4 regions of the Streptomyces sp. ALB3 genome follow, and region 1 is predicted to be linked to each of the others. Evidence: riboswitches for the same ligand, from Rfam matches in the RefSeq annotation. Region 1 holds a riboswitch; each other region holds the start of a gene.
The links. Region 1 has a riboswitch for cobalamin ahead of ACHFIV_RS23920 (energy-coupling factor ABC transporter permease). Riboswitches for the same ligand answer to the same signal wherever they lie in the genome.
Positions count from the first base shown of each region.

Region 2: linked by a shared signal. The riboswitch ahead of ACHFIV_RS04495 (ribonucleoside-diphosphate reductase subunit alpha) and the one ahead of ACHFIV_RS23920 (energy-coupling factor ABC transporter permease) in region 1 are both predicted to bind cobalamin.
Region 3: linked by a shared signal. The riboswitch ahead of ACHFIV_RS15035 (ABC transporter substrate-binding protein) and the one ahead of ACHFIV_RS23920 (energy-coupling factor ABC transporter permease) in region 1 are both predicted to bind cobalamin.
Region 4: linked by a shared signal. The riboswitch ahead of ACHFIV_RS21995 (cobalamin biosynthesis protein) and the one ahead of ACHFIV_RS23920 (energy-coupling factor ABC transporter permease) in region 1 are both predicted to bind cobalamin.

Region 1 covers NZ_JBISCE010000038.1:22,044-29,802, reverse strand. The annotation lists gene ACHFIV_RS23945 (SulP family inorganic anion transporter) at 1-1,241, opposite strand, end outside; gene ACHFIV_RS23940 (hypothetical protein) at 1,507-1,899, opposite strand; gene ACHFIV_RS23935 (energy-coupling factor ABC transporter ATP-binding protein) at 2,231-3,085, opposite strand; gene cbiQ (cobalt ECF transporter T component CbiQ) at 3,082-3,831, opposite strand; gene ACHFIV_RS23925 (energy-coupling factor ABC transporter substrate-binding protein) at 3,837-4,289, opposite strand; gene ACHFIV_RS23920 (energy-coupling factor ABC transporter permease) at 4,286-4,996, opposite strand; cobalamin riboswitch at 5,027-5,209, opposite strand; gene ACHFIV_RS23915 (catalase) at 5,655-7,313, shown strand.
Region 2 covers NZ_JBISCE010000003.1:568,061-575,819, forward strand. The annotation lists gene ACHFIV_RS04495 (ribonucleoside-diphosphate reductase subunit alpha) at 1-1,936, opposite strand, end outside; cobalamin riboswitch at 2,073-2,196, opposite strand; gene ACHFIV_RS04500 (GNAT family N-acetyltransferase) at 2,249-2,749, opposite strand; gene mctP (monocarboxylate uptake permease MctP) at 2,897-4,531, opposite strand; gene ACHFIV_RS04510 (DUF3311 domain-containing protein) at 4,528-4,740, opposite strand; gene ACHFIV_RS04515 (GntR family transcriptional regulator) at 4,971-5,735, opposite strand; gene ACHFIV_RS04520 (sugar ABC transporter substrate-binding protein) at 6,022-7,320, shown strand; gene ACHFIV_RS04525 (carbohydrate ABC transporter permease) at 7,447-7,759, shown strand, end outside.
Region 3 covers NZ_JBISCE010000026.1:660,136-667,894, reverse strand. The annotation lists gene ACHFIV_RS15045 (ABC transporter ATP-binding protein) at 1-771, opposite strand, end outside; gene ACHFIV_RS15040 (FecCD family ABC transporter permease) at 768-1,844, opposite strand; gene ACHFIV_RS15035 (ABC transporter substrate-binding protein) at 1,886-2,929, opposite strand; cobalamin riboswitch at 2,960-3,135, opposite strand; gene ACHFIV_RS15030 (class I SAM-dependent methyltransferase) at 3,190-3,939, opposite strand; gene ACHFIV_RS15025 (MFS transporter) at 3,936-5,174, opposite strand; gene ACHFIV_RS15020 (ATP-grasp domain-containing protein) at 5,158-6,411, opposite strand; gene ACHFIV_RS15015 (cysteine synthase family protein) at 6,408-7,430, opposite strand; gene ACHFIV_RS15010 (GHMP family kinase ATP-binding protein) at 7,427-7,759, opposite strand, start outside.
Region 4 covers NZ_JBISCE010000035.1:48,073-55,831, forward strand. The annotation lists gene ACHFIV_RS21970 (hypothetical protein) at 1-687, opposite strand, end outside; gene ACHFIV_RS21975 (alpha/beta hydrolase) at 872-2,011, opposite strand; gene ACHFIV_RS21980 (class II aldolase/adducin family protein) at 2,079-2,738, opposite strand; gene ACHFIV_RS21985 (anion permease) at 3,011-4,261, shown strand; gene ACHFIV_RS21990 (hypothetical protein) at 4,274-4,495, shown strand; cobalamin riboswitch at 4,642-4,771, shown strand; gene ACHFIV_RS21995 (cobalamin biosynthesis protein) at 4,903-5,847, shown strand; gene ACHFIV_RS22000 (cobyric acid synthase) at 5,844-7,475, shown strand; gene ACHFIV_RS22005 (putative cobaltochelatase) at 7,472-7,759, shown strand, end outside.

The DNA.
Region 1 (7,759 bases):
TCGACGACCTCCAGCCTGATGTGGGACGCGTCCCAGGCCGCCTTGGCCACCGACAGGGCCAGACCCGTCAGCACACCCTCGAACATGTTCACCGTGACGATCGCCACCGCCGTGACGACCAGGATCAGCGCCTCGCCACGGTGTCCCCGCCACAGTGCCATCAGCTGACGCACCGGAATGAGCTTCCATCCCGCGTGGATGAGGATGCCGGCGAGAGCGGGCAGCGGAATGAGAGCCAGCGTGGACGGGAGCAGCGCCGCGAACAGCAGCAGCCACACGCCGTGCATCACCCGGGAGGCCCGGGTCCGGGCGCCCGCCCGCACGTTGGCGGAGCTGCGCACGATGACCGCGGTCATCGGCAGCGCGCCGAGGAGTCCGCAGACGGTGTTGCCCGTACCCTGCGCCATCAGCTCCTTGTCGTACTCGGTACGCGGCCCGTCGTGCAGCCGGTCCACGGCGGCGGCGCTGAACAGGCTCTCCGCCGACGCGATCAGGGTGAAGGCCGCCACCGTCCCGAGCAGACCGAGGCCGGCGAGGCCGCCGAACTCGGAGAGCGCGGGGGTCTGTACGGCGTCGAGCAGGCCTTGGACCTGAACGGTCTCGACGGGCAGGCCGAACGCCGTCGATGCAAAGGTGGCCAGCACGACCGCCGCCAGGGCGCCCGGCACGGCCCGTACCCGCTTCGGCATCCTGTTCCACCCCACCACGAGGGCGATGGTCGCGGTGCCGACCGCGAGTGAGGCGAGAGCCGCCGGGCTGGACACGGCGTCGGCCAGCAGCCCGGGGATGCCGGCCATCTTCCCCGTACCGGTGGCCGGTGCCTCGAGCCCCGCGGCGGCGTACAACTGACCCGCGATGAGGACGAGGCCGATGCCCGCGAGCATGCCCTCGACGACCGAGACCGAGATGGCGCGGAACCAGCGGCCCAGCTTCAGCGCGCCCATGGCCAGTTGCAGCAGACCCGCCGCCAGCACGATCACGCCGAGCGCGGGCAGGCCGAAGCTCTGTACCGCTTCGAAGACGAGCACGGTGAGACCGGCGGCCGGCCCCGACACCTGCAGACTGCTGCCGCGCATGACTCCGGTGACGAGCCCGCCCACGATGCCGGTGATCAGACCCAGCTCGGCCGGGACGCCCGACGCGACGGCGACGCCCACGCAGAGGGGGAGAGCGACCAGGAAGACGACGAGTGACGCGGCGAAGTCCTGCCGCAGGTGCGGGAACTTGGCGGCACGGTCCATGGCGGCCCTCATCCCGTGCGGAAGGGGGCCGATCGGACGTCGCCGGGCGGGGGTGCCCAGGCGGCGCTGTCGCTGACGTGCGGGATCTCGACCACGGGGTGATCGACACGGAATGGCATGAGTGTGGTTCCTCCTGGCGCGCCGGAGCATGGCGCGTAGGCATAGGTATGAGAAGTGAGGGCCTGGGGGGCAGGGCGACGCGACCCTGGTCCGTGCGTCCCGGAGGAGCGGGGGCAAGGGCAGCCGGCCGAGCGCGCGGATCAGCTCAGCAGCGGAAGACCTGGAGCACGGGGGAGGAATGTGCGGCCGATGATCTGGGGGCGCCGTGCGCGCCGCTCATCGCGACGGCGGCAGCCGGTGCGGGCGCTCCGCCGGTGTCACCCGTCACCGCGGAACGTGACGGCGCCTCGGGCGCGGGAACGGTCGCGGAGCGATGCCGGTCACGGTGGCGCAGGAGGCCGTTCGGCTCACCCCCGCGGTCAGCTGTGCCGCAGGTGCCGTACGCGCCGTGCGTCTCTCCCGTGGCCGCCTCCGGGAAGCTTTGCGCCAGGATCTCCGGGGCGCGCGAGGGCGCGTCCGCCGAGGGTGCGCCGGAGTACGGGGCCAACAGGAGGCCCATGAGGAACGCGAGCACGAATCGGGCCGCCGCCACTCGCACGCTTCACCTCCTCCTGGACTTCATCGTCCTTCGGGACGCTAACAGGCCGGAAGACTTATGGAGTTAACCCTTTGGGAAGAGTCCGAAATTCGATCCCAATGAGCCGAATGGCTTTGCGCAACGCCGTGGCCTGGGAATGTGCCGGACCTTCGGTTCTCAGTATTCGAGACCGTCCGCGATTGTATGGCTCCTGCATATGCCGGTCGGGTAGCAATCGCGCTTTCGTACTGAGGTTCGGCGATCGGATAACTGCGACACGCCGGAATGGGCACAGGTAAAAGCGGGAACGCCGTCGGTCCGCTTTCTCGCCACGTGACCGGTCCGACGCCTCCTACGGCGACGTGGACCCGCGCGGTGGGGCGAAGTCCGCCGCGAGCTGTTCCGGGGTACGGGGCCCGGGGGCCTCGGCGTCCAGCAAGCCGTGCGCGCGCAGCAACTGAGCGGCCGCGATGCCCCAGGGCAGGCGAAGACCCGCTTCCCGCAGGAGGTCCGTACGCGCCAGCATCGTGGACGCGTCGCCGGCACGCACGCCGGCCGGCGTGAGGATCGCGGCGTCATCGGCCCAGCGCAGCGCGAGGTCGACGTCGTGCGTGGCCATCATCACCGTGGTGCCGCTGTCCCGGAGCGTGCCGAGGGTGGCGAGCAGGCGCTCCTGGCCGTCCGGATCGAGCCCGGCGGTCGGCTCGTCGAGGATCAGCACCCGGGGCCGCATCGCGACCGCACCCGCGATGGCGGTCCGTTTGCGCTGGCCGTAGGAGAGCAGGTGGGTGGGGCGGTCCGCCAGGGCGCTGATGTCGAGGGCGGTGAGTGCCTCGTCCACCCGGGCCCGGACCTCGGTGTGGGGCAGACCCAGGTTCAACGGTCCGAACGACACGTCCTGGGAGACGGACGCCGCGAACAACTGGTCGTCCGGGTCCTGCACCACCAGCTGGACCGTCGTGCGTAGCCGGGTCAGCCCCTTGCGGTCGTACGTGACCGGCCTGCCCAGCACCGCCAACTGCCCCTCGCGTGGGCGGAGTCCTCCGCTGAGCAGCCGCATCAGCGTGGTCTTACCGCTGCCGTTGCGGCCGAGCAGGGCGAGCGCACGTCCTTCGCGCGCCTCGAAGTCGAGTCCGGTGAGGACGGCGGGCCCGTCCTCGTACGCGAAGGACGCACCGCGCAGGGCCAGCAGCACCGGTTCGCTCATGACAGCGGCCTCTCCAGGACGAGGGTCAGGGCGGTGAGAGCCCCGAGCAGAGCGATGCTCAGGGTGACGAACCGGGCGGAGACGCGAGCCTCGGGTACCAGGACACGCAGGGTCCCGTCGTAGCCACGCCCCGCGAGCCCCGACTGCAGGCGCGCGGCGCGGTCGAAAGCCCTGATGAACGCGGTCGCTCCGAGCCCCGCCATGGACCGCCAGGCGGCGGCCCGGGTGGTGTGCCCGAGCCGCGCCGCCTGGGCCTCCCTGATCCGGCGCATCGAGTCGAGGAGCAGGAAGCTCATGCGGTAGGTCACCAGGGCCACGTCCACCACCGGCGCGGGCACCCCCGCTTTGACCAGGCGGGGAAGCAGGTCGGACATCGGTGTGGTGAAGGCGAACAGCAGGACTCCGAGTGACGCTGCGGAGGTGCGCAGCAGCAGCTCCCCGGCACGGGCAGGCCCCCCGTCGGCCAGGGCGACGAGCCCTTCGGGCCCGCCGACCTGCACGAGGAGTGTGGCCGCCCCGGTGGCGCAGAAACCCAGGGGGACCCGGTACGCCCGCCACAGGTGGCGGCCCCTCACACCCGCCGGCCCCAGCAGCAGGGCCAGAGCGGTGACGAGGACGAGTGCCGCGCCGGGCCAGGACGGCAGTGAGATCGCCAGGACGGTGAGTCCCGGACCGAGCACGGCCTTGTCCACGGGGTGACGGCGGCGCCAGCGACTGCTGTGCGCCGCCGCGTCGATCGGCAGCACGTGGCTCAGTTCCTCCGGGCCGCGGACTCCCCGGCACCGGCACCGGCACCGGCACCGGCACCGGCACCGGCACCGGCACCGGCACCGGCACCGGCACCGGCACCGGCACCGGCACCGGCACCGGCTTCGGCGGCGGTGCCGGCCTGCTGTGCGAGCGCGCGCAGCTCGCCCTGACGGCGTCCGCGCCGTACGCCGAAGTAGTAGGCCAGGACGCCTGCGCCGAGCGCTGCCTGAAGCGCGAACAGCGCCGACTCGATCTCACCGGACGGCGGTTCGTACAGGGGGGAGAACCAGGGCTCGTAGTCGGGATCGATCTCCGTGATCGCTGTCTCCGCCTGGGCGTCGGCGCCCGCGAACGGCTCCTTCTCGTCGTCGCCGAGGCCGAGGGCCAGCGGCATGACGGCCAGCGCCGCCACGACGAGCAGCAGGAGCAGGTTGATCTTCGTGTTCCTGGTCATCGCGCCGCCGCCTCCGTCCCGGCCGCCCCGGCCCGGGGCCGCTTGCCGGCGAGGAAGACGCCGAGCCTGGTCAGATCTCCCTTGCTGGACTGCACGAGGAGCCGCATGACCAGCACGGTCAGAAGCCCTTCGCTCACCGCGAGCGGAATCTGGGTGACCGCGAAGATGGAGCCGAACTTGCCGAGCGCACCGACGAACCCGCTGCCCGGGTCCGGGAAGGCGAGCGCCAGCTGCACACTGGTGACGCAGTAGGTGGAGAGGTCGGCGACGAACGCCCCGAAGAAGACCGCCACCATCAGCGGTACCTCGTACCGGCGCAGCAACCGGTAGACCGCGTATCCCGCCCACGGGCCGACGACCGCCATCGAGAAGACGTTGGCGCCGAGCGTCGTCAGGCCGCCGTGGGCCAACAGCAGTGCTTGGAACAGCAGGGTGATGGTGCCCAGGACCGCCATGACCGGCGGGCGGAACAGGATGGCTCCCAGCCCCGTGCCGGTGGGATGCGAACAACTCCCCGTGACCGAGGGGATCTTCAGTGCCGAGAGGACGAACGTGAAGGCCCCGGAAGCTCCCAGGAGCAGCGTGCTCTCAGGATTCTCCCTCACCTCACGCGTCAGTGACCGGACTCCGTGGACGACGAACGGCGCGGACGCGACACCCCAGGCGATCGCGTGCGCCGGGGGCAGGAAACCCTCGGCTATGTGCATGACGCAGCAGACCCTCTCCAGCACCTCGTGGATGGTTGAAGTGCCTTGGCCGGTCTCCTGGCTTACGGGTACCACCGCCCGAACTCCGCCTTCCCGGGTCACAAGGACCCAGTGGCTGCCCGCGAGGGCCGGAGCCGGACTTCCCGATCACAGTGGCGAGGGCCGCACCGGCATCACACCGATTTCCCGTTCACCAAGGCGTGGTGACAGTAGTGCCAGGTGGGGGCGGATGACAAGCGGGAACCCGCCGGGAGCGGCATGCGCCGAGCGGCCGGAGGCCGGGCCCCGGCAGGGCGGTGCCGGGGCAGGGCGCGACGGCCCGGTGAGGAGGGGCCGGAGCCGGTACACGGGGAAAAGGCCGGCGGCGGCGTGTACGCCGGTGAGGTCCCCGGCCGAGCGGAGGCTGCCGCACAGGACGCCCGACGAGTACGGCCCACCGGGCGGGAGGCCTGGTGTGCAGCCGCCCGGCGAGCCGCGAGCCGCCCGCCGGCACCCGGGCCGCCTCGCCGTCCGGCACGCCCGGCGGGTTCGTCCCGTGACGGCCAGTCGGATCGTTTTGGCGCGGCGGATGGCGGACACCGGCCGGTATTTCCCGTCCGCAGCGTTATTCGGGGGAACAGTCGGTCGACACAACCCCCACGGAGAAGGAGCGCAGGCCATGACCGACACCGAGAGCGGCCGGCCCGATGAGGACGCGGAGCGTCCCGTACTGACCAACCGGCAGGGGCATCCGGTCTACGACAACCAGAACCAGCGCACGGTCGGCGCCCGCGGCCCCGCGACCCTGGAGAACTACCAGTTCCTGGAGAAGATCAGCCACTTCGACCGCGAGCGCATCCCGGAGCGCGTCGTGCACGCCCGCGGAGTGACCACGTACGGCTACTTCGAGGCGTACGGCAAGTGGGGTGACGAACCCATCAGCCGGTACACCCGCGCCAAGCTGTTCCAGGAAGCCGGCAAGCGCACGGACGTGGCCGTTCGCTTCTCCACCGTGATCGGTGGCCGGGACTCCTCCGAGGCGGCCCGTGACCCGCGGGGGTTCGCCGTGAAGTTCTACACGGAGGACGGCAACTGGGACATGGTCGGCAACAATCTGGGCGTCTTCTTCATCCGGGACGCCATCAAGTTCCCCGACGTCATCCACGCGCTCAAGCCCGACCCCGTCAGCCACGAGCAGAAGCCCGCCCGGATCTTCGACTTCATGTCGCAGACGCCGGAGAGCATGCACATGCTGGTCAACCTGTTCAGCCCGCGCGGCATCCCGGCCGACTACCGGCACATGCAGGGATTCGGGGTCAACACCTACAAGTGGGTGAACGACGAAGGCCACACCGTGCTGGTCAAGTACCACTGGATGCCCAAGCAGGGCGTCGCCAGCATGACGGAGGAGGACGCGGCGAACGTCCAGGCCACCGAACTGGGGCACGCGACGAAGGACCTCTACGAGGCGATCGGGCGCGGTGACTTCCCCGAATGGGAACTCGTCGTCCAGATGATGTCCGACGACGAGCACCCCGAGCTGGACTTCGACCCGCTGGACGACACGAAGACCTGGCCCGAGCAGGACTTCCCCCCGCGTCCGGTGGGACGCATGGTCCTCAACCGGGTCCCGGACAACTACTTCGCCGAGAACGAGCAGGTCTCGTTCGGAACCGGTGTGCTGGTCGACGGGCTCGACTTCTCGGACGACAAGATGCTGGTCGGCCGTACGTTCTCGTACAGCGACACCCAGCGCTACCGAGTGGGCCCGAACTACCTGCAGCTCCCGGTCAACCGGGCCAAGAACGCACGCGTGGCCACCAACCAGCGGGACGGCCTGATGGCGTACGACAACGGCCATCAGGGTGAGAACCCCGAGGTCAACTACGAACCGTCGATCACCGGGGGCCTCCGGGAGGGCCGCTACCCGGCGCACGAGGAGCAGGGTCCGCAGATCCAGGGACGGCTCACCCGGGCCAGGATTCCGCGCACGAACGACTACCTGCAGGCCGGTCAGCGCTACCAGCTGATGGAGGAGTGGGAGCGTGACGACCTGGTCAAGAACTTCACGGACCTGTTCGCCCAGTGCACCCGCCCGGTCCAGGAGCGCATGGTCTGGCACTGCCTGATGACGGACAGCGAGCTCGGCCGACGCGTCGGCGAGGGTCTGGGCATCGCCCCGGGTGATGTCGCGCACCTGCCGCCCCTCGCCACCCAGAAGCTCGACGACGACGAACGCAAGCGGCTCGCCCGCCTCGGCGACAACCCGCCGCGGGACGTCACCGGTCTGACGATGACCCACTGCGTACCGAACAAGCGCCACACGGTCACCCGCTGAGTCCCGGCCCCGCCTCCAGCACCCCCCGGCACCTCCCGTGAGGCGACCCGACCGCGTCGGAGACGGGGCAGCGGACGCCGGACGGGCGGTCCGTCGGATCGCGGCCCGCCCGCCCGGGTGAGGAGTGGCGGGCCGACGAGCCGGGCTCGTTCGCCCGGCCCCCAGGGGGACCCGGCCACAGCGCCACCACCGGGCGGGCGGTGCATTTTCGCGCCCGGGTGCCGGCTGCGCTGCCCGCCGCCGCGCCACCACAAGGGCGCGTACGGATCTCGCCGCGGATGACGAGCCCGGCCGGACCGGCCGTCCGGACCAGGCGGGCTCGCCTGGTCCGGACGGGAGGACGTGGCCGTCGACCGCCGCCGGCGCAGGGCGGCGGGGCCTCCCCGCCACAGCGGCGTGGTCCCGACGGGGGAGTGCCGCACCGCACTCGGAGACCGGCCCCCCGA
Region 2 (7,759 bases), on a different contig from region 1:
GGAACTCCCCGCTGAGCGTCTCGCGTTTGAAGAGGTTGGAGACCTGCGGCTCGATGCACTCGTACACCCCGGCGATGGAGGCGATCGTCGCCGTCGGCGCGATGGCCAGCAGAAGCGAGTTGCGCATGCCGGTCGTCGCGATACGGGCGCGCAGCGCGTCCCAGCGCTCCGGCCAGTTCAGCTCGGTGTCGTAGTGGTCCGGATGCAGCACCCCCCGGGCGGCGCGGGTCTCGGACCAGGCGGGCAGCGGGCCCGACCGCTCGGCGAGGTCGCAGGAAGCCTCGTAGGCGGCCAGCATGATCCGCTCGGAGATCCGTGCGGAGAGGGCGCGGGCCTCGGGGGAGTCGAACGGCAGGCGCAGCTGGAAGAAGACGTCCTGCAGACCCATCGCGCCCAGGCCGACGGGGCGCCAGCGGGCGTTGGAGCGGCCGGCCTGCTCGGTCGGGTAGAAGTTGATGTCCACCACGCGGTCGAGGAAGGTCACCGCCGTGCGGACGGTGGCGTCGAGCCGTTCCCAGTCGATGGTGCCGTCGGTGACGAACGCGCCGAGGTTGACCGACCCGAGGTTGCAGACGGCCGTCTCGCCGTCGTCGGTGACCTCCAGGATCTCGGTGCACAGGTTCGAGGAGTGCACCACGCGGCCCGGCTCGGCGGTCTGGTTCGCGGTGCGGTTGGAGGCGTCCTTGAACGTCATCCAGCCCTGGCCGGTCTGGGCGAGCGTCCGCATCATCCGCCCGTACAGCTCACGGGCCGGGAGTGTCCTGCGGGCGAGCCCCCTGGCCTCGGCGGCCCGGTACGCGGTGTCGAACGCGTCGCCCCACAGGTCCACCAGCTCGGGAGCGTCCGCCGGGGAGAACAGCGACCACTGCGTGTCCGCCTCCACGCGGCGCATGAACTCGTCCGGGATCCAGTGCGCCAGGTTGAGGTTGTGCGTACGCCGCTGGTCCTCACCGGTGTTGTCGCGCAGCTCCAGGAACTCCTCGATGTCCGCGTGCCAGGTCTCCAGGTAGACGGCCGCGGCACCCTTGCGGCGGCCCCCCTGGTTGACCGCGGCGACGGAGGCGTCGAGCGTCTTCAGGAACGGCACGATGCCGTTGGAATGGCCGTTGGTGCCACGGATGAGTGACCCCCGGGCGCGAATACGGGAGTAGGAGAGCCCGATGCCGCCCGCGTGCTTGGAGAGGCGTGCCACCTGGTGGTACCGGTCGTAGATCGAGTCGAGCTCGTCCAGCGGTGAGTCCAGCAGGTAACAGGACGACATCTGCGGGTGGCGGGTGCCGGAGTTGAACAGGGTGGGGGAGGAGGGCAGGTAGTCGAGCCGGTTCATCAGGCCGTACAGCGCTGCCACTTCCTCCAGGGCGCGCTCCGAGGTGTCCTCGGCCAGCCCCGCGGCGACGCGCAGCATGAAGTGCTGCGGGGTCTCGACGACCTGGCGGGTGAGGGGGTGGCGCAGCAGGTAGCGGCTGTACAGGGTCCGCAGCCCGAAGTAGCCGAAGCGGTCGTCGGCACCGTCGGCGAGTGCCTGGCCGACCAGTGCGTCGAGGGCGGCGGAGTGCAGCGCGACGAACTCCGCCGTACGGTCCGCGATGAGGCCCTCGCGGTGCCCGACGGCGACCGACGACGAGAAGGAGACGGCGCCCTGGCCGGCGGCCTCGTCCGCGACGGCCCGGGTGAGCAGCCGGGCGGCGAGCCGGGAGTAGGCCGGGTCCTCGGAGATCAGACCGGCGGCGGCCTCGGTGGCCAGCGAGCGCAACTCGGCCTCGTCCGAACCGGCGTTGCGGCCGCGCAGCGCGGCCGCCGCGACACGTCCGGGGTCGGTGCCGGGCAGGTCGGCGGTGAGGCCGGTCAGGGTCCGCAGCAGGGCGGTCCCGGGCGCGTCGTTCGTGCGGCCTTCGGATTCCGCGGCTGACACCGGGTCGGCTGGCGCGATGGTCACTGGGGCTATCCCTCGCTCGGCTCGGGGCCTGCGGGAGCGGGGCAGCCGGACACGGCGGCGTCCGGGAAAGGGCGCACGGCGCACGGCGTCCACCGGCCCTCCGCGGGGCCCGGACGTCTCGGCGTCCGGTTCGGTCGAGCCGGACGCACTGTCGACAGGTCTTCGGACTTCGGGGTGCGCAGAAGCACACCCATCACACCGTTGCGGGACAGTTCCGGATTCGCACCGGATTCCCCTGCGGCGACAGCGAGGTCGAGCATACATGTGGGGGCTCCTGATTGAAGAAGCCCCCACATGTTGTGTCGGGGTAGGTCAGAGCTCCAGCCGGTATGTCAGGAGTGGGAGGTCCGGGAGCGGGCACCAGTCCCGCTCCGGGGTCCGTACGAAGCCGAGGCGCCGGTAGATCCTGTGGGCGCCCAGCATGGCCGGCTGCGTCGAGAGGACCAGCCCGGAGAGTCCTCCGGCGGCCCGCGCCCGGTCGACGCAGGCCCGTACGAGCGCCTCGCCCGCGCCCCGTCCGCGGGCCTCGGGCGAGACGGCGAGCATCCGGAACTCCGCCTCGTCCTGACTGGCGACGTCCGCCCACGGGCTGCCGGGAGCCACGTAGGTGACGCCGCCCAGCAAGCGGCCGTCGGCGTCCAGCGCGACCAGCACCTCGGCCTCGGCCGCCCGCCGCTCCACGGCGCGAAGCTGATCCAGATAGGGGTCCCCGGCGCCGAGGTCCAGGAGCCCGTCGCCGAGGTAGGCCTGGGCGGTGATCTCGCCCAGAGCCTCGAACTGAGCGGGCCGGACCGGCCTGATCGATACGTCCATGCACGGCAGTCTGCCGCAGACGACCGGCGGGGCGCGCCCCGGTTCCGGACGCCCGGCGGCACCGGGCCGCCGCCGGGGACGACGCCGTCCCGGCAGGGCGGGCCCTGCCGGGACGGAGGATGTCGACGCGCGAGGGCGCGGGGGAGGTCAGTGACCCCCGGGGGCGCCCGCCGTGGCCGGCGGGAGCTCGGCCTTGACGCCCGGGTCGCCGATGTCAGCCGTGTAGTCGGACGGGGAGGTCTCGTCCACGCCGGCAGGAGCCTTCAGCGCGTTGAGGACGAAGGTCAGCACGATCACGACGACGAGGTTCAGCACGAACGCGGTGAGACCGATGTAGCCGATCTCGCCGATTCCCGGGATCTCCTTGGAGGACCCGCCGAAGTGCTTCTGGGTCGGGCTGGCGACGCCGTAGGCGGCCACCGTGCCGTAGATCATGCCGACCGCCCAGCCCGCTATCAGGGCCCAGCGGTGGAACCACCGGGTGAACAGTCCGCCCACCAGGGCCGGCATCGTCTGGAGGATCCAGATGCCGCCCAGCAGCTGGAAGTTGATCGCGACCGTCTTGTCCATGGTGAGGACGAAGGCGAGCGCGCCGACCTTGACCAGCAGCGAGACCAGCTTGGAGACCTTGGTCTCCTGCGCCGGGGTCGCGTCGGGCTTGATGAAGTCCTTGTAGATGTTGCGGGTGAAGAGGTTCGCCGCGGCGATCGACATGATCGCGGCCGGCACCAGGGCGCCGATTCCGATCGCGGCGAAGGCCACACCCGCGAACCAGTCGGGGAACATGTTCTCGAAGAGCTGGGGGATCGCGAGCTGGCCGTTGTCCACCTTGATCCCGGCGGCGATCGCCATGAACCCGAGCAGGGCCAGCAGTCCCAGCATCAGCGAGTACAGCGGCAGGATCGTGGTGTTGCGCCGGATCACGTCACGGCTGCGGCTGGAGAGCGTCGCCGTGATCGAGTGCGGGTACATGAAGAGGGCCAGCGCCGAGCCCAGCGCCAGGGTGGCGTACACCCACTGGCCGGAGGCGCCGGGCGCGAGCCCTGCCACCGGTTTGCCGGCCGCCTCGTTCGCGGCGGAGAACTTCTCGCCGGCCGCGGCGAAGATGTTGTCGAAACCGCCGAGTTTGATCGGGATGTAGATGATCGCGACGGCGATGACGAGGTAGATCAGGCCGTCCTTGACGAACGCGATCAGCGCGGGCGCGCGCAGTCCCGAGGAGTAGGTGTACGCGGCGAGGACGGCGAACGCGATCAGCAGCGGCAGGTCCTTGATGAACCAGTGCGTGGTCTCGCCGCCACCCACGCCCATCACGTCCAGCACGGCCTGGATACCGACCAGCTGGAGTGCGATGTACGGCATCGTGGCGAGGATGCCGGTGAGGGCGACCGCCAGCGAGAGCCCCTTGGAGCCGAAGCGGCCACGGACGAAGTCCGAGGTGGTGACGTAGCCGTGCTTGTGCGAGACGGACCACAGGCGCGGCAGGAAGGTGAAGATCAGCGGGTAGACGAGGATCGTGTACGGGACGGCGAAGAAGCCGGCCGCGCCGGCCGCGTAGACCGCCGCGGGCACCGCGACGAAGGTGTACGCCGTGTAGAGGTCGCCGCCGAGCAGGAACCAGGTGACCCAGGTGCCGAACGACCGTCCTCCCAGGCCCCATTCGTCGAGGCTGGCCTCGTTCTCCGCCTTGCGCCAGCGCGCGGCCATGAATCCGATGACCGTGACGGCCAGGAAGAAGAAGATGAACACGGCGAGTGCGACGCCGTTCACGCCGTCCTTCATGCGGACGCACCCCCCTTGCGGGCGCGCTGGTCACGCTGCCACAGCTTGTACGCGATCATGGTGAGCGCGGTCGAGACGACCACCCAGAGCATCTGGTACCAGTAGAAGAACGGGATGCCGATGAAGGACGGTTCGATCCTGGCGTACGAGCCGACCCAGAGCATCGCCACGAACGGGGCGATCAGGCACAGGGCGATGACCACCCTCATGGGTGTCACGGTCGGTGCTGTCGGTGGGTTCGCATCGGTATCTGCTGGCATGTGGCGACTCCGTCCCCTCGCTGATCACCTGGTGTAATGCGCAGGAAATCTAAGCGAGAGGTCCGGCCACCGTCACCCCCCGTCCGCATTGCGGTCCTGCAACGGTCCGGTGTCGCCCGAAATGACTGATCCCCCCGCGGGCGCGGGGGGATCAGAGGTGCCGTGGGTGCGGAAAGACCTCAGTCGGCGGGACGCTTCAGGCGGGCCACGAACTTGTACCGGTCACCCCGGTACACCGAGCGCACCCACTCGACCGGCTCGCCGTCCCCGTCGATCGAGTGCCGGGACAGCATGAGCATCGGAAGGCCGACGTCCGTGCCGAGCAGCCCCGCCTCGCGCGGGGTGGCGAGCGAGGTCTCGATGGTCTCCTCGGCCTCGGCGAGCCGCACGTCGTACACCTCGGCCAACGCGGTGTAGAGCGAGGTGTACTTCACCAGTGAACGGCGGAGCGCGGGGAAGCGCTTGGCCGAGAGGTGAGTGGTCTCGATGGCCATCGGCTCGCCGCTGGCGAGCCGGAGCCGCTCGATGCGCAGCACCCGGCCGCCCGCCGTGATGTCCAGCAGCCCGGCGAGCGTGTCGTCCGCCGTGACGTAGCCGATGTCCAGCAGCTGGGAGGTGGGTTCCAGCCCCTGGGCCCGCATGTCCTCGGTGTACGAGGTGAGTTGCAGGGCCTGGGAGACCTTCGGCTTGGCCACGAAGGTGCCCTTGCCCTGGATGCGCTCCAGCCGGCCCTCGACCACCAGCTCCTGGAGGGCCTGGCGCACCGTGGTGCGCGAGGTGTCGAACTCCGCGGCCAGGGTCCGCTCGGGTGGCACCGGCGTGCCGGGCGGCATGGTGTCCGTCATTTCGAGGAGATGGCGCTTGAGCCGGTAGTACTTCGGGATACGGGCGGTACGCGCGCCGGCACCGTTCTCGCTCGTACTGCTGCCCCCGTCGGCACCCATGGCCCGCCTTCCCGCCTGCTGCGTTGCTGCCGTCACCGGCTCCTCCGTCTGTCGCGGCTCACATGGTGGCACGGTCCGGTCACGGGTCGTCGCCCTCCCTCAGGTGTCGGTCCGATAACGGACGCGAGTGCACTTCTTATACACCCTTGACACCCCTAAAGGTCTAGGCCAAGCTCCCGGTACTGGTCTAAACCATTAAAGACCAGGTCCCAGCCCCACAGGTAGCGCCAGGCGTACGTCTTCGCGGTGGGCGGGGGGTTGCTGGTATCCCTGAGGAGGGTGTGGCATGAAGCGCAAGCTCATTGCGGCAGTAGGCGTCGCAGCGATGATGACCGGAATCGCGGCGTGTGGTGGGGACAGTAATGACAACGCCGCGAAGGACCCGAAGGACCGTACCGAGAGCCTGACGGTCTGGCTCATGGTCGACGCGCAGAGCACCTGGCCGGAACTGGTCAAGGACGTCAACGCGCAGTTCAACAAGAAATACCCGAAGGTCAAGGTCAACGTCCAGTACCAGCAGTGGGCGGACAAGGCCAAGAAGCTCGACACGGCCCTCGGTGGCGACAAGTTCCCGGACGTCGTCGAGCTCGGCAACACCGAGACGATGCAGTACATCCTCAACGGCGCCCTGGCCGAGATCGACCCGAATAAGTACGACAACTCGGACACCTGGATCAAGGGCCTCAAGGACACCTGCACCTTCGAGGGCAAGCAGTTCTGCGTGCCCTACTACGCGGGCGCCCGTGTCGCGGTCTACAACAAGGACATGCTCAAGAAGGGCACCGGCAGCGACGCCCTCCCGCAGACCGAGGACGAGATGCTCGCCGCACTCGACAAGGTCTCGGCCGAGTACACCAAGAAGGACAAGCGCTTCTCGTCCCTCTACCTGCCGGGCCGTTACTGGTACGCGGCCATGTCCTACGTCGCGGCCTACGGCGGATCCATCGCCGAGTACGACGAGGGCGCGAAGGAGTGGAAGGGCAACCTCTCCTCCGCCGAGTCCCAGAAGGGCATCGAGCACTTCGTCAACCTGGTCAAGAAGTACAACAAGGCCGACCAGACCAAGGACGAGCAGGACCACGCCAACGTCATGGCCAACGAGAAGGCGGCCCTGATCTACGGCAACGGCTGGGAGGCCGGCTCCGTCGTCGACGGCGCCAACAACGGCAACCCGAAGCTCGAGGGCAAGATCGGCACGGCCGGTATGCCCGGCCCGGAAGGCAAGGCCCTCCCGTCCTTCATCGGCGGTTCGGACCTCGCGGTGACCGCCAAGTCCAAGGTCACCGACCTGGGCGAGGAGTGGGTCTCCCTCTTCACCAGTGAGAAGTCGCAGGAGGTCCTCACCTCCAAGAACATCCTCCCGAACAACGAGAAGCAGCTCGAGCCGCTGAAGTCCAAGCCGGAGACGGCCGCCGTCGCCAACGCCGTGCCGGACGCCTGGTTCACGCCGATCGCACCGGGCTGGACCTCCATCGAGAAGGAGGAGGTTCTGGAGAACATGCTCCTGGAGATCCTCAAGGGCACCTCGGTGGCCGACGCCGCCAAGAAGGCCGACGGCAAGATCAACGAGCTGATCAACAAGTAGTCCCCGGGCCTTCGGCTCTCCAGGCGGGGGTCCGGCGAACACCGGGCCCCCGCCTCCCTTTTCTCAGGTAGAAACGCCGTGATTCCCGGGTGCAGACCCCCGGAATCCCGATGGAAGGTCAGTCACGTGACTGCTGCCGACACCAAGGCCGCCGGTCCACCGGTCCCCGTACCGCGTGCCCCGGAGAAGACCGGGACCTCGCCCTCCGCGCAGGAAGCCGCCGGGCCACGCCCGAAGAAGCGGCGGAAGAAGGGGGAACTCCTCCCCTACCTCCTGATCCTGCCGGCGATCCTGGCGATCGCCGCCGTCTACGTCTACCCGCTGATCAAGACCGTGATCATGTCCTTCCAGGACCTGGGGCGGGCGGCCCTCTGGGGCAACGGCGAGACCCCGTGGGTCGGTTTCGAGCAGTTCACCAACATCCTCGGCGACCCGGAGT
Region 3 (7,759 bases), on a different contig from region 1:
CTCCGGAAGGAAGGTGACGGCCGGAGCGCCCGTGCGCGGGTGGATGGCGACCTCGCTCCGGACTCCGTACACCTCGGCCAGCAGCCGGGGGGTGAGGACCTCGGCCGGCGGTCCGCAAGCCGTGACCTCACCGTCGCACAGGACATAGAGGCGGTCGCAGTAGTAGGCGGCGAGGTTGAGATCGTGGAGGGCGACGAGCACCGTGGCGGGCAGGCGCCGCAGCGCGCCGAGAACGTCGAGCTGGTGCCGGATGTCGAGGTGGTTCGTCGGTTCGTCCAGTACCAGCAGCGAGGGCTGCTGGGCCAGGGCGCGGGCGATGAGGACACGCTGGCGCTCCCCGCCCGAGAGGCGGTCGAAGGAGCGGTCCGCCAGCGCGGCGACTCCCACCATGGCGAGCGCCTCCTCGATCAGTGACACGTCCTCGGCGGTGTCACCGGCGAGCAGCCGTTTGTGCGGCGTGCGGCCCATGGCGACGACCTCGCGGACCGACAGGTCGAAGTCGGCCCCTGGTTCCTGGACCACCGCTGCCACGGTCCTGGCCAGTTGCCGCACGGGCAGAGACCAGGCGTCCACACCGTCCAGGCTGACGCGGCCCTCGACGGGGCGCAGGACACGGTAGACGGCGCGCAGGAGGCTCGACTTGCCACTGGCGTTGGGGCCGACCAGGCCGATGACCTCACCCGGGTGAGCGGTCAGTGTGACGTCCCGCACCAGGCGGTGCGCCCCCGCGGTGAGTGTCACGCCGTCGACGACCAGTTCCGTCGCCGTCATGCCGCCCCCTCTCCGGTGGTCCGGCGGGCGTCCCGGCGCATCAGCCACAGGAAGAACGGCCCGCCGCACAGGGCGGTGAGCACACCGACCGGGATCTCCATCGGCGCGGCGACCGTGCGCGCGGCGATGTCGGCCCACACGAGGAAGACCGCGCCACCGAGCGCGGCCGCCGGCAGGACGCGGCGGTGGTCGCCGCCCACGAACAGGCGGACGATGTGCGGCATCATCAGGCCGACGAAGCCGATCGGGCCGGCCGCCGCGACCAGCACTCCCGTGACGAGGGACAGAAGGACGAACGTGCGGGCCCGGAAACGGGCCACGTCCAGCCCCATGGTGGTGGCTGCTTCCTCACCCGCGAGCAGCAGGTTCAGGTTGCGGGCGTGCGCCAACAGGACGGCCACCCCGAGGAGCAGGGCCGTGCTCGGCAGCCACAGGGTGCCCCAGTTCACCCCTCCCAGGCCACCGAGTGTCCAGGCCAGCACCGCACGGGCCTCGTTCCCGCGATCGGTCGTCAGGAGCAGCAGGTTCAGGAGTGCGGTGAGCACGGCCGCGATGGCCACGCCGGACATCACGAGCCGTACGGAGGTGATGCGGCCACCGGTGCGGGCGGTGGCGTAGACGAGGAGCAGCGCCCCCAGCGCGCCCGCGAACGCTGCGACCGACAAGGAGACCGGCCCGAACAGGGTCACCCCGAAGACGATGACCGTCACGGCCCCGAGGGACGCTCCGGACGAGACCCCCAGAAGGTACGGCTCCGCGAGAGGGTTGCGGATCAGTGCCTGCATGGCGGTCCCCACCACCGCGAGTCCGGCCCCGGTCACGGCGCCGAGCAGCACACGGGGAGCGCGCACGTCCAGGACGATGGTCTCCCGGGCTCGCGACCAGCCGGGCTCCGACAGGTCCGCGCCGAGTGCGTGCGCCACGATGCCCCACACCTGGCCGGGCGGAACGTGCACGGAGCCGATGGCGAGACCGGCGGTGAGCGAGGCGAGCAGGAGAACCGCCAGGATCACCAGGGCGACGGTGAAGACACCTGGCCCCGGCCGCTTCGTGTCCTGAGACCGGCGCCGCACGGCCTGGCCGGCGGGTGCGGGTGCGGGTGCGGCGGGTGGCGTCACCGGAGGCTTCCGGGGTGCAGCCCGCCCGCGAGGTCTCCGACCGCGTAGGCCGAGCGGATACCGACCAGGGTCGCGGTGAGCGGCAGCACGACGAACCGCTTGTTCTTCACCGCGGGCACGTCGGCGAGCGCCGGCTGTGAGAGGAGGAACTCCTTCTTCTGCTCGACGCTTCCGGCCCCCGCGTAGTCGTAGATGGCGATGACCTCGGGCTTGCGGTTCACGACCTGCTCCCACGAGACGTCACCGAAGACGTCGTCGAGGTCCGCGAAGACGTTCCTGCCGCCGGCCAGCCGGATGAGTTCGGTTCCCAGGCTCTTGCCGCCCGCGGTGAAGGCGGTCCTGTCGCCGCTGTCGTAGACGAAGACGGGTACCTCAGGCTCGCTCGCGACGGCGGAGGCGGCCTCGTCGACGTCGCTCTCGAGCGTGGACACCAGCTTCTCGGCGCGGCCGGTGACTCCGAAGATCTTGCCGATGGTGCGGATCTCGGCGTAGGTGTCCTCCATGGTCACCTTCTTCTTCCCGCAGTACTCGCGGTTGAGGTAGGTGTCGATCCCCGCGTCGGCGAACGCCGTGCGGGAGCGGCCCTCCTTCTCGTCGAAGGCGCTGCCGTAGCCGCCGTAGACGAGATCGGGTCCGGCGTCCAGGACGGTCTCGAACGAGGGCTCCCGCTCGGCCAGTTCCGGCACGGCCTCGAAGTCCCGCTCCAGCTCGGGCAGGACCGCGGAGTCGGGGAACGCGGTGCCGACCATGCGGCTCCTCAGCCCGAGGGCGAGCATCAGTTCCGCGGGGTGCTGGTGGATGGTGACCACCCGCGCGGGCGGTTCGTCGTACGTCGTCCGGACCCCGCAGTTGTCGACGGTGACGGGAAAGCCCTCGGGGGGAGCACCCGCGGTCCCCGGATCATGCCGGGCCTCGCCGGACGAGCCGCAGCCGGCGGTCAGCAGGACCGCCGACAACGCGGCCGCTGCTACGGAGGCCCGCAGAGCGCGTGGCCGACGGAGGGAGGGGTCCTGAGGGGAATGGGACATGCCGTTGTACACGTGAAGCCTCCTGGGGAGTCCGCGCTCCTCGGATCGGGCCCGCGACAGGCCAGTGTCCTGACTCCTGGATCGACGCCCTCCGCCTTGCCGCCCGGCACACGCCGGCACGCGGAAGGAGCACTCCCCAGTCACAGTGGCGGGACCGTGCCGGATTCACACCGGCTTCCTGTCTCCCGTCGCGGCGATGACCTGGTGATCCTACGTTCCGGTGAGACCGGGCCGTAAGGGGGTGCGGAAGCGGCCCCGGAACCCGCGCCGCGTCACCCCTCCCGGACCGCCCGTACGATCAGCCGCTCGGCGTCCTGGTCGTAGGGGCGGCCGTCGAAACCGCCGAAGACCTCCACGCGGCCGAAGCCTGCCTCCTCGGCCATCCGGCGCAACTCCACGGCGCTGTAGACGAACCACACGAGAGTGGCGCGCGTCACGTGATCTCCCCGGACCAGCACCCAGTCGCTGCGCAGCCTCGCCCAGTCGTCCAGCACCGTGTCGGTCTGTACGAGCAGGTCGTCCCCCCGCTGCACGACCTTGGGAGGAGTGACCCTGCGGGCCAGCAACTCCTTACCCGCGAGGTCGAGCACGAGGGTTCCGCCGGGCGTCAGGCACCTGTGCATGTTCCGGAGGACCTGGGCGTTGTCGGCGGGGTCCTCGAAGTACCCGAACGAGGTGAACATGTTGAGGACCGCGTCGAAGCCACCCGGCGGGTCGTACGTCCGCGCGTCGGCCTGTACGTACGTGATCCGCGCACCCGCGTCGGCCGAGTGCTTGCGTGCCCGCTCCAGCATGGCCGGGCTCACGTCCACGCCGGTCACGTCGTAGCCGCCGCCGGCGAGCGGAACCGTGAACACCCCGGGGCCGCAGCACAGATCGAGCACCCGCGCCCCGGGCCGGAAGCGCAGCAGCGGTGAGGTCGCCACCAGTTCCTCGGCCTGGGTGTGGCGTTGCCCGGTGAACAGGAAGTCGTGGAACTCGGTCCAGAAGTCGTCGTCCTGGAATCCGCCGGTACGTGTCATGGCGCGACAGTGCTCCTTCGCGGTAGCTGTGCGGGACGTGCCGCGCGGTGGCGCAGCATCAGGAGAAGCGGGGGGAGCAGCAGGCACTGCGCTGCGGCAATGAGCCAGAACGCCCCCGTGTCGCCGGCTCGTTCGCCGAAGCTGTAGACGAGGCCGCCCAGCACCCCGCTGGCGCAGGCGCCCAGACCGGCCGCCAGGCGCTGCTGACCGAAGATCACCGCGTCGGAGCGTGGGCTGCGGCGCAGGGCCTCCAGATCGTTCTTCAGGAACAGCACGATGTCGCCCAAGGTGATCAGTGCGCCGCCGGCGAGGAGAGCGGGGCGGGTCCCGATCGCGAGCACGGCCAGACCGGCCGCCAGGCCGGCGAAGCCGACCGCGAGGGCCGGACCGTACGGCATGCGCCGGATCAGCCCGGAAGCCAGGGGCTGCACGACGATCACCAGGGCGAAGCACAGCAGCAGCACCACGCTGTAGAACGCGCTCGACGCGCGTTCGACGGCGTACAACGCCAGGAAGTGCTGGAAGTGGAAGTAGAGGTAGAACGCCAGAGCGTTGGCGGCGAACGGCAGGAGCGCCACACCCGCCAGCAGACCCTGACGCGGTGTCCCCGGGGAGGGCGGCCGTTCGCCGGTCGCCGACGGCAGCCGTGCGTGGCCTGCCGTCACCACGACGAAGAGCGCCGTCACCGCCACGAACAGCCAGCCGGGGGAGGAGAGCACGAACGGCCCGGCGATCAGCGGGCCCATCGCCATGCCCGCGTTGAGCGCCGCGTTTCCCGCCGACAGGTAGGCCGGACGCCGTTCCTCCTCCACCCCGTGCACCAGGTACGCCTTGTTGGCCGGAAGGTACAGCGCGGCGCCGCAGCACGTCAGGATGAGCGCTCCGACGGCAAGGGGCGGCCAGCGCAGAGCCAGCAGCAGGCCGACGAATCCAGCGGTACGCACGACCAGCGCCCAGATCATGGTGCGCCGGAGCCCGATCCGGTCGGCCAGTGCGCCCCCGGCGACCCCACCGGAGAACTGGACCAGCGACGCCGCGGCGAGCACGACACCGACCGTGCCGAGCCCCATTCCGAGCCGCTCGTGCAGGAAGACCGACATGAACGGCAGGACCATGAAGCTGCCGAGCGGGATCAGGAACGAGCTCAGCAGCAGGAAGCGCAGCGGACCTCCGAGCGGCGACAGCCCGGTGCGCGGACCCGCTCCGCGCCCCGCGCGCTCACCCACCGGAGCCATGCGAGGCGGACCGGTCGGCGAACGGCTCGGTGTGCGCCCGGACGGCGTTGGCGGCGGCCACCGCCCGGTGCGTGGCGAGCTCGGCCGTCTCTGCCTCCGCGTAGACGATGCCCGCGTATCCGCGGCTGTCCGCCAGGTGCTCGACGCGGTCGCCCGTACGCTTGACCGGATACCAGGCCGGAGCACCGGGCAGTTCCGCCAGGCGGTCGAGGCCCGTGACCCCGCTCAGCACACCCGGAGCATCGGGGTAGCTCAGCACGAAGGCCACGGCAGGGCCGCCGGGCAGATCCGCCTCCATCAGCCGGGGGCGCCGGCCGAGGGCCGACTCGATCATCGCCTCGTAGACGTTGTACCCCAGGGCCCGGCACATCCCCTCACCGACGAGAGCACCTCCGATCCGGGGGTTCACCTCCACGACCTCCGGGCCGGTGGTGGTCAGCACGAACTCCACGTGCGCGAAGCGGTCGGTGTACCCGATGGCGTCCAGCACGTCACCCAGCCACCTCTCCAGTGAGACGCGCTGCTCCTCGGGGAAGCCGACGGGGAACGCGGTGATCTCCTCGCGGAACAGCGGCTCCGGTGACATCAGACGGCTGGAGACGCCGAGCAGCCGGGTCTGCCCCTGCCACGAGAGGGTCTCTGCGCTGTACACCGGACCGCCGAAGTACGGTTCGGCGAACAGCCGGCCCATGAGGGACCGCCCCGCCGCCTGTGCCAGCGCCGCGTCCAGTTCGGCTTCGTCCCGCACCAGCCAGACGTTCTGACTCCCGGTTCCCGCTGTGTCCTTGACGACGGCGGGCAGACAGGCCTCCTTGAGCAGTGCCTCGCGCATCTCCGCGAGTGATCCGCCCGCCTCGACCGCCCGCCCGCTCGTGAGCCCGGCCTCGTACAGCCGGTCGCGCACGGCGGACTTGTCCCGGGCCAGCCGCAGGGCGGCCGGATCGAGTCCGGGCAGGCCCAGGCGGGCCGTGAGCTCCGCGCCGACCAGCGTCCAGGTGTCGGTGGAACTGATCAGACCGCGCAGGCGGGGTGTCCCGCGCAGCAGGTCCGCCACGCCCTCCGTGTCGAAGGTGTCGGTCTCCACGACGTCGAGGGCATCGGCGGGGAGCCGCTCGAGCTCGTACGCGTAGTACGACGGATCGCGGGTCAGAAGCAGCAGCCGCTCGCCGAGCGCGTCGGCGGCGCGTACCAGGTGTCGGAGTCCGAAGGTGAGCGACTCCAGGCAGACCACACTCACGCGGCCGGCTCCTTCCTTTGTGAGGGGTCAGGGACGCGCTGCCAGGCCATGGTGGACCAGGGCATGGTCATCTCCTCGGGCGCTGCCACCTCGACAGGCTTCAGCGCCGCGGGGTCCAGGGCCTCCTCGTGCCGGGCGAACACCCGCTCCACGTAGCGATGGCCCGTGTCGGCGCCGATCACCAGGTGCAGCCGGCCGGGGTGGCGGCCGGCCTCGTGCGAGGCCACCAGGTAGCCGGCCCCCGTGGACAGCCCGGCGAAGACCGCGTGGTCGCGCAGGAGGGCGACGGCACCGGACATCGCGTGGGTGAAGTCCAGCCAGTGCACCGCGTCGTAGAGAGGGTGACGGACGTTCTCGAAGACGATCGACGACCCGATGCCGGCGATGATCGCCTCCGGGTCGTGGTGGTCCTGGCTGCCGAAGGTGACGCTGCCGAACGGCTGGATGCCCACCAGGCGCACGGTGGGATCAGTTCTTCGCAGGTGTTCCACGATGCCGCCGGTCGACGCGCCCGACCCCACGCCGCCGACCACGGTCAGCTTCCGGCCGGGGAAGGCATCCGCCACCCGGTCGGCGACGCCGTGGTAACCCAGGTAGTGGATGTCGTCGTGGTACTGGCGCATCCAGTGGTGGCCGGGATGCTCGGCGAGGATCTCCTTCACCCGGCGCACCCGCAGTTCCTGGTCGTGTTTGAGATCGCGTGTCGGTCTCACCTGTTCCACGACGGCGCCGAGGATCTCCAACTGGGCGAGCGTGGTGACGTCGACGGTGGTGGACGCCACGATGTGGCACCGCAGGCCGTACCGGTGGCAGGCCAGCGCGAGGGCGTAGGCGTAGATACCGCTGGAGCTGTCGATCAGGGTCTGTCCGGGGCGGATCGTGCCCCGGCCGAGGAGATGACGGACGGCCTCCAGCGCCGAGTAGATCTTCATCGACTCGAAGCGGATCAGGATCACGCCGTCGGTGAGCCGGACGAGGTCGGGGACCTTGAGGGCATCGGCGATATGGGGGTGGATCATCCGTATCCTCCTTGGACGAATGAGCACTGATAGCCGAGCGAACGGAAGAAGGCGGAAAGTTCGGACTTGTGCGCGGCCCCGAGACGCCGGGGGAACAGATAGCCGATCAGGCAGCCGGTGTGGGCGACGAAGATCCCGGCCGCACCGAACCGCTCCTGCTGCGAGAAGAGTTCGTGGAAGTGCGTCTTGGGGAGCACCTGCTGTGACAGCGTCGCGCTGACCGTCGCCGCACGGGCGACGGCGGCCGGATCGCCTGAGTCGAAACCCTTGAGCAGGTCGGTCAGGCACCGCTCGTACTCCTCTCCGCGCCGTCGGTAGTGCTCCAGCAG
Region 4 (7,759 bases), on a different contig from region 1:
GACCGCCCAGTTGCCCAGCGGGGTGAGGGTGGCGTGGCCCTCGCCCAGCGTGAGGGCGCCGACGGAGGCGAGACCCTCCAGAGCCCAGTCGAGCAGCAGCGCGTTCAGCTCGGCCGGCCGGCCTCCGGCGGGGACCGGTTGTTCCTGCGGCCCGTACGGCACCTCGCACCGCTCCTCGTGCAGTTCCGCGACGCGCTGTCCGAGCAGGTCGAGGAGGGCGGGCACGGTGACCGGCCCCGCCGAGAGCTGGAGGAGGGAGAGCACCTGGGGCACCGCCTCGACGGCCTCGGCCACCGCGGTGGCCTCGATGCCCTCGGGTGAGGCGTGGACGAGGGACCATGCGTCGAAGAGCGCCACCCAGCCGCGGAGGACGGCGGAGTCGTCGCGGTCCCAGGCGCGCAGCCGCCAGCCGGGACGTGCGGTGTCGCCGTGCAGTTCGATGAGCCCGGCCAGCCTGGCCCGGTCCCAGCCGGCACGCACCTGGGCCGGGGACAGTCCGAGCGCGGCGGCGGCCCGCTCCCGGACCTGGGCGGCGAGCGGGGCGGAACCCGGACTCGTGCCGCCTGCGGCCCAGTGCGCGATCCGCACGGCATCGGCCAGTACGGCCCTGGCCTGCCGCGCCAGTTCCGCCGGGGGTGGTGTGCCCTCGGGTGGGCGGGGGGCCGGCCTGGTGCGCCGGGTCGTCACGGCCTTGCGGGCGGTCGCCTGGGGTCGTGGGCGGACAAGTCGCAGCCTGGAGTCGCGCGGGGTACGGGACGTCACGGGGAGCAGTCTTGCCTCTGACGGGCCGAAAGCCCAAACGGAAGCTGTCTCACCGGGGTCCGGAGGGCTTCCGGGGCGGGCACCAACCGGGCGGTTCCGCCCCATCAGCTCACATCAGGGGCGTGAGGAAGCGCCGGAGTGCCTCTTCGTAGCCGGACGGGTCGGCGTTCCACATCGCCCCGTGCGGAGCCTGCGGGACGGCGTGCAGGCTCACCAGGTCGGGGCGGCGTTCGGCGAGTTCCCGGGACGGCTGCCAGGGAGCCAGGGCGTCGTCGGGTCCGTGGAAGATGAGAGTGGGCGCGCGCAGCGCCGTCGGCACCGAGGTGCGCAGCAGCGGAGCTCCGTGCAGCCCGGTCTGGCCCTGGGCCGCCCGCACGGCGAGGGGCAGCAATGCGGAGGGGACGCCCCGGGCCGAGGCGAGAGCCCGCAGGGTGACCTTCCAGTCCATGACCGGGGAGTCGAGGACGAGGCCGCGGATGCGGTCGCGGAGGGCGGAGTTGACGGCCGCGTGCAGGGCCATCGAGGCACCGGAGGACCAGCCGTGGAGGATGACGTCCTCCGCGCCGTAGCGCAGGGCGTGGCGGATGGCCGCGTCGAGGTCGCGCCATTCGGACTCGCCGAGGTGGGTGAGCCCGTCCGGGGACCGGGGAGCGCCCGCGTCACCGCGGTAGGCGAGGTCGAGCACGGGGAGTTGCTGGGAGTGGAGGAATCCCATCACGTTCATGGGGTGGTTCCTGGTGGTGCCGAGCCCGTGCACGGTGATCACCCAGGTGTCGCGGGCACCGGGGACGAACCAGGCGGGCAGGGCGCCCAGCTCACCGGGGACCTCGACCTCCTTGTACGGGAGGCCGAGTGCCGCGAGCGGGTCGCCACGGTGGAGTTCCGGGGTGAGGCGGACCTTGACGCCCCGTTTCAGGCTGCCGAGGGTCACGCCTTCCAGCCGGCGGACGACGGTGTCGGCGGAGGCCGCGGGCCGGCCGGGCCGCTGTTCGAGCACCGGGCCGGCCACCGCGTGGACCCCGCGCCCGGCCAGCCCGTACGTGCCGGGGCGCAGCGCGGTGAAGGAGCGGGTCAGGGTGACGTGCCCGGGGGTGACGGCGTGGACGGTGAGGCGGCGGTCGGCCGGGAAGGGCCGGGGGGAGGACGCCCCGAGGGCGGCGTCGCTGGCGTAGCGGCCGGCGGCGACCGCTGCCGCGCCGGCGCCGAGGATCGAGGAGGCGGCCACTGCCGCCGCTGTTGCCGGGCGCACGGCTCCAGTGTCCTGGCCGTCCGCGCGGACGGCCAGTGGGCAACGGCCGTCCGGTGCGGAGCCGGGCTCAGCCCGGCTGGCCGTAGCCCTTCAGCGCGTCCTGGACCTCGCGCAGCTGGGCCGGGGTGAGGAGCGAGGGCCGGCGGCCGGGCACGGAGCTCGCGGTGAGCCAGAGCCGGCACATCCATTCCAGCTGGGCGGTGCGGTCGTAGGCCTCGTCGAGGGTGTTCCCGTAGGTGACCGTGCCGTGGTTCCGCAGCAGGCAGCCGGTGCGGTCGCGGAGGGCGGCCAGCATGTTGCCGGCGAGTTCCCGCGTCCCGTAGCGCGCGTAGGCGGCGGTGCGCACGGGGCCGCCGAGCATGGCGGCGGCGTAGTGGACGAGCGGCACCTCGGGGACGAGCGTGGAGACGGCCGTCGCGTGCACGGCGTGGGTGTGCACGACGGCGGCGGCGTCGGTGGCGCGGTAGACGGCCAGGTGGAGCGGGAGCTCGCTGGTCGGGACGAGGTCGCCCAGGACCTGGCGTCCTTCGAGGTCGACCCCGACCGCGTCCCCGGGGCCGAGCCGGTCGTAGGGCACTCCACTGGGCGTGACCAGGACGATCTCGCCGACCCGGGCCGACACGTTGCCCGAGGTGCCGACGACCAGCCCCTCCGCCGCCGTCCGCCGGGCCGTGGCCACGACACCGTTCCACGCCTGTTCGATCTCGTCCTCGCCCGCATCGCTCATGCGGGGATCCTAGGGTCACGTGACTGTTGTCTCTTTGGAGGGACACATCGGGCAGGAGGTGGACCGGCCCGCAGCGGGCGGAGGCGGGGAGGCGCCCAGGGCGGAGGCCGGTCCCCCCACCGGTCCTGACGCGTCCGACGCACCCGGCACGCACACAAGCGGAACGAGCGTACGCGGTTGGGGTCACCATGCCGCCCTGCCCAGTTCACCTTCCGTTCACCCTGGTTGCCTACGTTCCACGTGCCAATGACGTCGAACGATTGCCTGGGTAAATGGAACACATCACGCTGCTGCTCGCGATCGTGATCGTGACAGCTCTCGTGTTCGATTTCACGAACGGTTTCCACGACACCGCCAACGCGATGGCCACCACCATCTCGACCGGCGCTCTCAAGCCCAAGACCGCGGTGGCCATGTCCGCCGTTCTCAACCTCGTCGGCGCGTTCCTGTCGGTGGAGGTGGCCAAGACCATCTCCGGCGGGATCATCAACGAGGAGGGCCTCAGAACCGAGGTCATCTTCGCCGCGCTCGTCGGCGCGATCCTGTGGAACCTGCTGACCTGGCTGGTCGGCCTGCCCTCCAGTTCCTCCCACGCACTCTTCGGCGGCCTCATCGGCGCCGCGGTCATGTCGGCGGGGTGGTCCTCGATCGACGGCGGCACCGTCGTCACCAAGGTCCTGCTGCCCGCGATCGCCGCGCCTCTCGTCGCCGGTGTCGCCGCGCTGCTGGCCACGAAGCTGACGTACCGCCTCAACCGGAAGATCACCGACGAGGCGCAGCTGAAGTCGACCGCCAAGGGGTACCGCGCGGGCCAGATCGCCTCGGCCGGTCTCGTGTCGCTCGCCCACGGCACCAACGACGCGCAGAAGACCATGGGCATCATCACCCTGGCCCTGGTCACCGGCGGCGTCCTGGTCCCCGGCTCGAACCCGCCGGTCTGGGTCATCGCGTCCGCCGGTATCGCCATCGCGCTGGGCACCTACCTCGGCGGCTGGCGCATCATCCGCACCATGGGCAGCGGTCTCACCGACCTCCGCCCGCCGCAGGGCTTCGCCGCCCAGACGAGTGCGGCCACGGTCATCCTGGCCTCCTCGCACCTCGGCTTCTCCCTCTCCACCACGCAGTCGTGCTCGGGCGCCGTCATGGGCGCGGGTCTCGGACGCAAGGGCGGCACGGTCCGCTGGTCCACCGCCACCCGGATGTTCGTCGCGTGGGGCCTGACCCTTCCCGCCGCCGGTCTGATCGGTGCGGGCTCGGAGTTCCTGACCAAGCAGGGCCCCTGGGGCGTCGGGGTGGTCGCCGTGATCCTCGTCGCGGGATCCGCCGCCATCTGGCTGCTGTCGCGCCGCAAGCCGGTCGACCACACCAACGTGAACGCGGACACCGAGCCCGCCGGCGTCGTCACGACCGCCATCTCGGCGGTCAGCCCGCCGCCCGCCGGTACCGTCGCACCGGAACTCAAGACCACCATCCCGGCCCCGGCTCCGACGGCCGGAACCCCGGCCGACCCGGCCACGGTGTAAGGACAGATCCGTATGAACATCGACTGGGCAGCCCTCGCCTCCGTCTTCGGCGTCAGCCTCGTGGTCACCGTCGCACTGGTCGGCCTCTTCACCCTCGGCATCACGGGCCTGGCCCGGCAGGTGCCGACGGCGCAGGGGGGCGGCTCGAGCGCCCTGGTGCGCAGTGGCGCGTACCTCTGCTTCGGGCTGTGCGCGGCGGCGGTCGCGTACGGGATCTACCTGATCGTCGCCTGACCCCGCGCGGGACACGCACACCGGGCCGGACACACCTCGTGTCCGGCCCGGTGTGCGTCCGGGCACACTGAGCCTCGCAGGTCAACGGCAGGTTGACGGGCGTTCGCGGGGCATGGTGGACTGCCGGAGCCATTACGGCGACAGGAGAGGAAGCCGGTGCGAATCCGGCGCGGTCCCGCCACTGTCACCGGGGAGCAGCCTCCATACGGAAGTCACGGTCCGCCGCCGCGGACTGGAAGGCCGGAGGAACTGCGGATCCGGGGAGCCAGGAGACTCTCGTCGCCGTCACGTCGAACCAGGGCGCGGACCCTGAGTGAGGACATAACGCCATGTCTGGCTGCCCCCTGTCGGTCGTCGTACCACCTTCTTCCGCGAAGGCCCGCCGAGGCGCGACGGCCGGCTGAGCCGTGCGAGCCGACCGCATCTTCGCGTACGGCGCCGCCGCCGGTCTCATCGGCGACCTGCTGCTCGGTGATCCCCGGCGGGGCCACCCCGTCGCGGCCTTCGGGCGTGCGGCGGCGGGCGCCGAGAACCGGCTGTGGCGCGATCACCGCGGCTGGGGCGCCCTGCACACGCTCGTCTGCGCCGGTGGCGCGACGGGCGCCGCCGCGCTGGCCGCCCGTGCCGTACGCGACCGTCCCGCCGCCTCCGTGGCACTGACGGCCGCCGCCACCTGGGCCGTCGTCGGGGGCACGTCGCTGGGCCGCGAGGCCCGTGCCATCGGTGACGCCCTGGCCGCCGGGGACGTCGGGCTCGCCCGGGAGCGGCTGCCGCATCTGTGCGGCCGTGACCCGCAGGCGCTGGACGAGCGGCAGATCGCCCGCGCGGTGGTGGAGTCCGTCGCCGAGAACACCTCCGACGCCGTGGTGGGGGCCCTGGTGTGGGGGGCGCTCGGCGGTGTGCCCGGACTCGTCGGTTTCCGCGCCGTCAACACGCTCGACGCCATGGTCGGGCACAAGTCGCCCCGCTACCGGCGCTACGGCTGGGCTTCGGCCCGGCTCGACGACGTCGCCGGCTGGCCCGGGGCCCGGCTCACCGCCGTGCTCGCCGTGGCCGCCGGGGGGCGCCCGCGTGCGGCCGTCCGGGCCTGGCGGGCCGACGCGGGCAGGCATCCCAGCCCCAACGCGGGTCCGGTGGAGGCCTCGTTCGCGGGGGCGCTCGGCGTGCGTCTCGGCGGCACCCTCGCCTACGGCGGACGGGTCGAGCACCGGCCGGTGCTCAACGGGGAGGCCGGCCGGGACGTGCGGGTCACGGACATCGAACGCGCGGTGCGGCTGTCGCGCCGTGTGAGTGTGCTGGCCCTCGCCGTGTGTGCGGCGGGACGGCTGGCCATGGGACGGAGAGTCGGATGAGCGGCGGGCTGCTGGTCGCGGGAACCACGTCGGACGCGGGCAAGAGCGTCGTCACCGCGGGGATCTGCCGGTGGCTGGTGCGCCGGGGGGTGAAGGTCGCGCCGTTCAAGGCGCAGAACATGTCGCTGAACTCCTTCGTCACCCGGGAGGGCGCGGAGATCGGCCGCGCCCAGGCGATGCAGGCGCAGGCCGCCCGGGTGGAGCCGTCGGCGCTGATGAACCCGGTGCTCCTCAAGCCCGGAGGCGACCGGTCGAGCCAGGTCGTCCTGATGGGGAAGCCGGTCGGCGAGATGAGTGCGCGCGGCTACCACGGGGGGCGGCAGGAGGCTCTGCTGGGGACGGTCACGGACTGTCTGGAGCAGTTGCGGGCCACGTACGACGCCGTGATCTGCGAGGGGGCGGGGAGCCCGGCGGAGATCAACCTGCGGCGTACGGACATCGTGAACATGGGCATCGCCCGGGCGGCGCGCTTTCCCGTGCTGGTGGTCGGCGACATCGACCGGGGCGGTGTGTTCGCCTCGTTCTTCGGTACGACGGCGCTGCTCAGCCCCGAGGACCAGTCGCTGGTCGCGGGCTACCTCGTCAACAAGTTCCGGGGTGACGTGTCGCTCCTGGAGCCCGGCCTCGACATGCTGCTCGGCCTCACGGGGCGGCGGACGTACGGGGTGCTGCCCTACGCCCACGGGCTGGGCATCGACGAGGAGGACGGGCTGCGGGTGTCGATGCGGGGCGCCGTGCGGGAGTCGGTCGTGGCGCCGCCGCACGGCGAGGACGTACTGCGGGTCGCGGTGTGCGCCGTACCGCTGATGTCGAACTTCACCGACGTCGACGCGCTGGCGGCCGAGCCGGGCGTGGTGGTGCGGTTCGTGGACCGGGCGGAGGAGCTCGCCGACGCGGACCTCGTGATCGTGCCCGGGACGCGGGGCACCGTGAAGGCACTGGCCTGGCTGCGGGAGCGCGGGCTGGCCGACGAACTGGCGCGCAGGGCCGCCGAGGGGCGGCCGGTGCTGGGTATCTGCGGCGGGTTCCAGGTGCTGGGAGAACGCGTCGAGGACGACGTCGAGTCGCGGGCCGGTCTGGTCGAGGGGCTCGGCCTGCTGCCGGTACGGGTCCGCTTCGGCCGGGAGAAGGTCCTGGCGCGGCCGGTCGGGACGGCCCTCGGGGAGCCCGTGGAGGGATACGAGATCCATCACGGGGTCGCCGAGGTGCGCGGCGGCGAGCCGTTCCTGGACGGGTGCCGGGTGGGTTCCGTCTGGGGGACGCACTGGCACGGGTCGCTGGAGAGCGACGCGTTCCGCCGCGCGTTCCTCGGTGAGGTGGCGCGGGCCGCGGGGCGGCGGTTCACCGCGGCGCCCGGCACCAGCTTCGGGGCCTTGCGGGAGGAACAACTCGACCGGCTCGGGGATCTGATCGAGGAGCACGCGGACACGGACGCGCTGTGGCGGCTGATCGAGGACGGCGCGCCGCAGGGGCTGCCGTTCCTCGCTCCTGGGGCGCCACCCGTGCCCGGCCGGGTGCGGGCCCCCGCACCCGCCCCCGCGGCGCCCGAGGGCCCTCGGGCGCCGGGCGCGCTCGCCGGGGCGGGACCTGACCGTACAGACGTCATCGCAACAGAGGAGGCTCCGTGAGTACGCCGTATCCCTTCACCGCCATCGTGGGACAGGACGATCTGCGGCTCGGGCTCCTGCTCAACGCCGTCAGTCCCGCCGTCGGCGGAGTCCTGGTCCGGGGCGAGAAGGGCACCGCCAAGTCCACCGCCGTGCGGGCGCTGGCCGCGCTCATGCCCGAGGTGTCCGTCGTGGCGGGGTGCCGCTTCTCGTGCGACCCGGGAGCCCCTGATCCGGCGTGTCCCGACGGGCCCCACGAGGCGGGGACGGGCGTGTCGCGTCCGGCGCGGACCGTGGAGCTGCCG